DNA from 2 places in the Faecalibacterium prausnitzii genome. Region 1 is predicted to be linked to the other one. Evidence: riboswitches for the same ligand, from Rfam matches in the RefSeq annotation. Region 1 holds a riboswitch; the other holds the start of a gene.
The links. Region 1 has a riboswitch for thiamine pyrophosphate ahead of thiT (energy-coupled thiamine transporter ThiT). Riboswitches for the same ligand answer to the same signal wherever they lie in the genome.
Positions count from the first base shown of each region.

Region 2: another riboswitch for thiamine pyrophosphate. It lies ahead of thiW (energy coupling factor transporter S component ThiW); the one in region 1 lies ahead of thiT (energy-coupled thiamine transporter ThiT).

Region 1 covers NZ_CP065377.1:1,181,433-1,184,978, reverse strand. The annotation lists gene sigK (RNA polymerase sporulation sigma factor SigK) at 1-550, shown strand, start outside; gene sigG (RNA polymerase sporulation sigma factor SigG) at 633-1,397, shown strand; gene I5P96_RS05795 (sporulation transcriptional regulator SpoIIID) at 1,452-1,700, opposite strand; TPP riboswitch at 1,811-1,913, shown strand; gene thiT (energy-coupled thiamine transporter ThiT) at 2,000-2,572, shown strand; tRNA gene I5P96_RS05785 (tRNA-Ala) at 2,724-2,799, shown strand; gene I5P96_RS05780 (DUF4300 family protein) at 3,265-3,546, shown strand, end outside.
Region 2 covers NZ_CP065377.1:638,277-641,822, reverse strand. The annotation lists gene thiE (thiamine phosphate synthase) at 1-405, opposite strand, end outside; gene thiM (hydroxyethylthiazole kinase) at 389-1,204, opposite strand; gene thiW (energy coupling factor transporter S component ThiW) at 1,215-1,730, opposite strand; TPP riboswitch at 1,907-2,014, opposite strand; gene I5P96_RS03070 (SPFH domain-containing protein) at 2,135-3,418, shown strand; gene I5P96_RS03065 (Trm112 family protein) at 3,433-3,546, shown strand, end outside.

The DNA.
Region 1 (3,546 bases):
CCGCGCCGCGCGGGATGACCTCATCACCCACAACCTGCGGCTGGTGGTCTACCTTGCCAAAAAGTACGAGAACACCGGCGTCCCTGCCGAGGACATGATCTCCATCGGCACCATCGGGCTGATCAAAGCGGTCAATACCTTCACGCCGGAACGGAACATCAAACTTGCCACCTACGCAAGCCGCTGCATCGGCAACGAGATCCTGATGTATCTGCGCAAAAGCTCCAACCGCCGCCAGGAGGCCAGCATCGACGAGCCTTTGAACGTGGACGGCGACGGCAACGAGCTGCTTCTCTCCGACATCCTCGGCAGCGACGAGGATCTGGTCAGCCAGCGGCTCGAACAGAGTGCCGAGCGGGCCACCCTCCGGCAGTCGGTGGCCCTGCTCTCCCCGCGGGAGCGCCAGATCATGGAACTGCGCTTCGGGCTGCTGGACGGCGTCGAGCGCACCCAGAAAGAGGCCGCCGACGCCCTCGGCATCAGCCAGAGCTACATCTCCCGCCTCGAAAAACGCATCATCCGGGAATTGAAAAAGAAGCTGGAGGACTGAGCGGGCAAAAATTCCCACGCATGATTCCCCTGCCCCCGCCCCATACTTCCGGTAACGTCAAAACGAAACCGGAGGGGCGCGGATGTACAACAAAGTCGAGCTCTGCGGGATGGATACGGCACAGCTGCCTGTCCTGACCGAAGCACAGAAGCGGGAGCTGCTGACGCGGGTCCATGCGGGCGACGCCGCCGCCCGCCAGCAGATGATCGAGGGCAACCTGCGGCTGGTGCTCAGCGTGGTGCAGCGGTTCGCCCAGCGAGGCGAGAATCTCGACGACCTGTTTCAGGTAGGCTGCATCGGGCTGATCAAGGCCATTGACAACTTTGATCCGGCCCAGAACGTGCGGTTCTCCACCTACGGCGTCCCGATGATCATCGGCGAGATCCGCCGCTTTCTGCGGGACAACAACGCCCTGCGGGTCAGCCGGTCGCTGCGGGATACGGCCTATAAAGCCATGCAGGCGCGGGAGAGGCTGGAAAAGCAGCTGGGCCGGGAGCCTACGGTGAACGAGATCGCGCAGCAGGCGGGCCTGTCCCGCCGGGAGGTGACGGCGGCGCTGGAGTCGGTGGTGGAACCGCTCAGCCTTGAGGAGCCGCTCTATACCGACGGCGGCGACGCCATGTATGTCATCGACCAGGTGCGTGACCCCGACGGCGAGGACAGCTGGATCAGCGGCCTGCAGTTCCGGGAGACCGTCGCGTCCCTGACCCCGCGCGAAAAGCGGATCATGGAGCTGCGCTACCTCAAGGGCGAAACGCAGATGGAGGTGGCGCGGGAGATCGGCATCAGCCAGGCGCAGGTCAGCCGGCTCGAAAAGGCCGCGCTGGAACAATTCCGCAGCAAATAGCAGCAAAAGCGGCACACCCTTATATAACCTATCTATAAGGATGCGCCGCCGCTCTTATTTCTTGCCGTATTTCCGGCGGGTGGCCGCCCCGCCCCGCAGATGCCGCTCGGCCTTGTTCCGGGCCAGCACTGCCTGCACCCGCTGGAACAAGTCGGGGTCCACCCGCCGCAGCCGGGACGAAACATCCTTGTGCACGGTGGATTTGCTGCACCCGAACGCCCGCGCTGCGGCCCGCACCGTTGCGCTGTTTTTTGCGATGTACTCCCCCAGCAGTGCGGCCCGCTGTTCCGGTTCCACTTTCATGCCCTGTCCCCTCCTCCGCAAGACTCCTTGGTAAAAAATATGAGGCGGAGGGGCGCAATATGCTCGCCGGGGCTTGACTTTTGGCGTCGGACGACTATACTGGGAGACGGACATGAAAACAGGGGCGCCGAAAGGCTGAGATCCGCACACTGCGGAGTACCCTTGAACCTGATCCGGGTAATGCCGGCGTAGGTAAGTTTGCGGAATGTTCCCATCTTTCACAAACGAAGCCTCTACGCCTGCTGATCGCAGGCGTATTTTGTTTTTGTGTACTATATTTTTAGAGGAGCGAATCCAAAATGTCGAATTCCTATTCCAAGACCCGCATTCTGGTGGAGTGCGCCCTGATGATCGCCATCGGCACCGTGCTGTCGAACATCAAGATCTTCACCATGCCCAACGGCGGCAGCGTCACCCTGCTGAGCATGCTGCCCTTTGTGCTGGTGTCCTTCCGCCATGGCGTCAAGTGGGGCCTGTTCACCGGCCTGGTCAACGGCTGCCTGCAAATGCTGCTGGGCTTCTGGGCGCCCCCGACGCCCACCTTCCTGTACTTCCTGGGCGAAGTCCTGCTGGACTACCTCATCGCCTTTATGGCGCTGGGCACGGCTGAGCTGTTTGCCCGCCCCTTCAAGAATCGGATGGTCGGCGTGGCTTTCGGCACCTTTATGGCCGGTGTGCTGCGCTTCCTGTGCAGCTTCCTCTCCGGCGTACTCGTCTGGGGCAACCTGAACGAGGGCCTGAGCGCCTGGACCTACAGCCTGGTCTACAATGCCAGCTACATGCTGCCGGAGACCCTGCTCACCGTGGTGGCCGCTGTGCTGCTCATCAAGGTGGCCCCGCAGATCTTCGACCGCCAGTACACCAAAGCCTGATTTTTCACGCACCATCGCGCCCCGGCAGGTCTACCGCCCGCCGGGGCGCCTTTCTCCGCAAAAACTTCGCAGGAAATTCGAAAAAAGTGTTGACAGCGCCCCTTCCTGCTGGTATAATAATTCACGTCGCAAGACACGAAACCAAACATGTGGGGGATTAGCTCAGCTGGGAGAGCGCTTGCATGGCATGCAAGAGGTCAGCGGTTCGATCCCGCTATTCTCCACCAAAAAAGCACTGTACTTCGTAGGAAGTATGGTGCTTTTCTTTTTGTTGAAGCCGATTTTTGGGGGCTGCATTGCTTCGCCTGCACCGTTTTCAGGCTTTTGCAGGCGGTTTCGATACAACCCCCAACGTCTGACTTTACACCGTTTTCAAACTGGAAAGCGATTTGAACCTTCCATTCGGAAAAAACGGAAAATTCTTATTTTAACTTGGGTATACTCCTGTTGTGTCCGACATGAAGAAAATCGTTCAGAAAACTGCCGCATTGTCTTTCCCCACATGGACGTTAGCCGTATGGGATATGGATACTGCAACATTATATATGGTCAAATACGACAGAAGTCATTGATTTTCTTTGTTTATCTGTGATACCATTCGTTACGAGACCAACGGCGTTGCTCTCTTCGCCTATGGTTGAGACTCCGGCACTCAAAGAAACTTTCCGAAAAACACAACGAGGTGACCATTTTTGAAACGTCGAACTTTTCTTGTCTGCTCCGCTGCACTTTTTTGCGGTGCATTTCTGGCAGGGGGCTGCACTCAAAAAGCTTCTCAGCCCGTCCTTCAGCAAATTGAATACTCCAATTTGGCAGATTCTAATACACAGGCTCTTCTTTCCAAACTTTTGCAGAATGCCGGCGTATCTGACCTGCGGATACGGACCTTCTTTGATCATGTGCAGAAGTTCAACAATGCCGTGGACCCGGCATGGCTCACCACAGGTTTTGAAAATGCCAAGCCTTTGGATCTG
Region 2 (3,546 bases), 540 kb from region 1:
AAACATGGCCCCGCAGCCCAGATAGTCCGCACCGGCCTCCACAGCGGCTCTGGCTTCGGCCACATTGTGGGCCGACACGCCGATGATGGCCTCCGGGCCAAGGATGCGCCGGGCTTCGGCAGGGTCCATGTCCTCCTGCCCCAGATGCACACCGTCGGCCCCGCACTGCCTGGCCAGCGCCACGTTGTCGTTCAGAATGAACGGCACACCGTACCGTTTGCAGAGGGCGGAGATCTCCAGCGCCTCTGCCAGAATGGCCGCGTCGCCCAGATCTTTTTCCCGCAGCTGCACACAGGTGGCTCCGCCCTTCAGGGCAGCTTCCACCTGCTGGGGCAGGGTCTGTTCGCCCACCCAGGCGCGGTCGGTCACGGCATAGAGCCGCAACATCTCAGCAGTACAGTTCATCGTTTGCTCCTTGGTCAAGTTGTTCGCCGGTCAGGTTGGACACGGCATCCATCAGATACATGCGCAGCGTTCCGGTGCCCTCTTCGCCGGTCAGGCGGGCAGCGGCAGTCTCGCCGCAAAGGCCCATCGCACAGACGGCGGCCGCCGCCGCGGCCAGCGGGCGGTCGGGGTTGGCCCCCACGAAAGCCGCCGTCAGGACCGACAGCATACAGCCCGCCCCGGTCACCCGCCGCAGCAGCGGAGTGCCGTTGCGGAGGATGTGGGTCGTCTTCCCGTCCGTCACGATGTCCTCGGCCCCTGTCACTGCCGCGACGCAGTGGTGCTGCGCGGCAAACTGCTCAGCCAGCGGCCGCAGGGCCTCCGGCGGCAGGGTCTTGCCGGCATCCACCCCGCGTGAGACCTGCGCAAGCCCGCTCAGCGCCTGCAGCTCCGAGGCGTTGCACCGCAGCACGGTGACGGGCACTTCCCGCAGCACCTCGGCCGCGATGCTCTGGCGGAACTGCGATGCGCCCACGCCCACCGGGTCAAAGACCACCGGCAGGCCCAGCCGGGCGGCGGTGCGGCCCGCTTTGACCATGGCCTCGGCTTTGCGGGGGCTCGGGGTGCCCAGACTCAGGCAGAGGGCCCGGCTCAGCGCCGTGATCTCCTCCACCTCCTCCGGGTCATCCGCCATGATGGGCGACGCCCCGGCCGCCAGCACAATGTTGGCGCAGTCGTTGGCGCTGACGAGATTCGAGATGCAGTGGACGAGGGGCGAGGTTTCCCGCACCCGGTCGAAAAGAGCTCCAAACGCTGTCACGGTGCCCTCCTCAGCTCAGGCTGGTCTGCATGGAGCGCAGAGCGCCGGAGCGCTGCAGCGCGGCCAGCAGCACACCTGCAATGACCGCACCGCCTGCGGTCGAGACGAGGAAGGGCACGATGTAGGCATAGAATGCGATATCGCCCGCGCTCTTGCCCATCAGCAGGATGGCCACCGGGTAGGCGCACAGCCCGCCCAGGATGGAGGTGCCGAACACCTCACCCACCAGAGTGGGCAGCAGCTTTTCGGTCTTGTGGTAGACGATGCCGCACAGCAAGGCACCGAACATGCTGCCGGGGAAGGCCATCAGGCTGCCCAGACCCAGCAGGTTGCGCAGCAGCGAGGCCACAAAGGCCACGCCGATGCCGTAGTAGGGGCCCAGCAGCACAGCGCACAGGATGTTGACCATGTGCTGCACCGGGGCGCATTTGCTGCCAAAAATGGGGAAGCTGAACACGCTGCCCACAACGGCCAGGGCGCAGAGCATCCCGGCCAGAGCCAGCTTTTTCGTAGAGAGTGCTTTCATGAGGATTCCTCCTATTGCAAAGCGGTCGAGACTTTCTGGTCTCCTCTCACGCCGGAACACGGCTTCCCATCGCGTCGATTCAAGGCCCAGGGCGCTCCCCCTCGGCCCGGAGCCGCCCACAAGGCGGCTGCGGCAGAAAACAAAAACAGGAGCTCCCTCTGCGGAAGCCCCTGTGAAAACGCATCGTGATGACTTCCTACGGCGGCATTATCCGCATCAGGTAAAAGGGTCGAAGTTTGAGCACTTCCTCTCAGCCCGCATGACGAGCTCCCCTGTATTTTGTTGTCGGGAGTATTCTACACCCATCGCGCCAAAATTGCAAGAGGCAGTTTCCTTTTGCAGTGCTTCTGTGCTATACTAGGAACAGTTCCGCAACCAAAACCACTTCAAAGGAGATTTGGAATATGGGTCTTGTAAAAGCTGCAATGAACGCGGCCTCCGGCGTGATGGCCGACCAGTGGAAAGAGTTTTTCTATTGCGATGCCCTCCCGGCCGAAGTGCTGGCCGTCAAGGGGCAGAAGCGCACCGACCGTCGCTCTGCCAACAAGCACGGCAATGAGAACATCATCTCCGACGGCTCCGTCGTGGCCGTGGCGGAGGGCCAGTGCGCCCTGATCGTGGAGCAGGGCAAGGTGGTAGAGCTGTGCGCCGAGCCGGGCGAATACACCTACAGCACCGGCACCCAGCCCTCCCTGCTCAGCGGCGGGCTGAAGGACATCGACGGCGTCTTTGCCGAGATGGGCAAGCGGTTCGGCTTTGGCGGGCAGGCCGCCGCCGACCAGCGCATCTACTACATCAACACCAAGGAGCTGGTGGGCAACAAGTACGGCACCCCCAACCCGGTGCCCTTCCGGGTGGTGGACCAGCGCGCCGGCATCGACCTCGACATCGCCATCCGCTGCTTTGGCGAGTACAGCTACCGCATCGTCAACCCCATCCTGTTTTACACCAACGTCTGCGGAAATGTGGAAAACGCCTACACCCGCGACGCGCTGGACGGCCAGCTCAAGACCGAGCTGATGACCGCCCTGCAGCCTGCTTTTGCCCGCATCAGCGAGCAGGGCATCCGCTACTCCTCCCTGCCCGCCCACACCACCGAGCTGGCCGATGCCCTCAACCAGGCCCTCAGCGCCAAGTGGAGCAAGCTGCGCGGCATCGAGATCGTCTCGCTGGGCGTGTCCGGCGTCAAGGCCAGCGAAGAAGACGAACAGATGATCAAGGACCTGCAGCGCAGTGCCGCCTTCATGGACCCCACCCGCGCAGCCGCTCATCTGGTGGGCGCACAGGCCGCTGCCATGCAGGCGGCTGCTTCCAACACCGCCGCCGGCCCGGCCATGGCCTTCATGGGGGTCAATCAGGCGGCAGCAGCGGGCGGTGTCAACGCCCAGACCCTCTACCAGATGGGGGCCCAGCAGCCCGCTCCGCCGGCCGCCCCGGCTTCCGGCTGGGCCTGCTCCTGCGGCCAGAGCGGCAACACCGGCAAGTTCTGCACCGCCTGCGGCAAGCCCCGGCCCGAAGCGCCCACCGTCTGGGTGTGCAGCTGCGGCGCAAAGAACAGCGGCAAATTCTGTTCCGAGTGCGGCAAGCCGAAGCCCGCAGGCAAGTGCCCGAACTGCGGCTTCACCCCTGCCGACCCGGCCCACCCGCCGAAGTTCTGCCCGGAATGCGGCAGCCCCTTCGGCGCATGAGAGAGGCATCCTGAATGGCTGATAAAGTAACGAATTACCAATGCCCGGCCTGCACCGGCCCCCTGCATTTCGACAGCGCCACCGGCAAGCTCGTCTGCGACTACTGCGGCTCGGCGTATGAGGTGGCA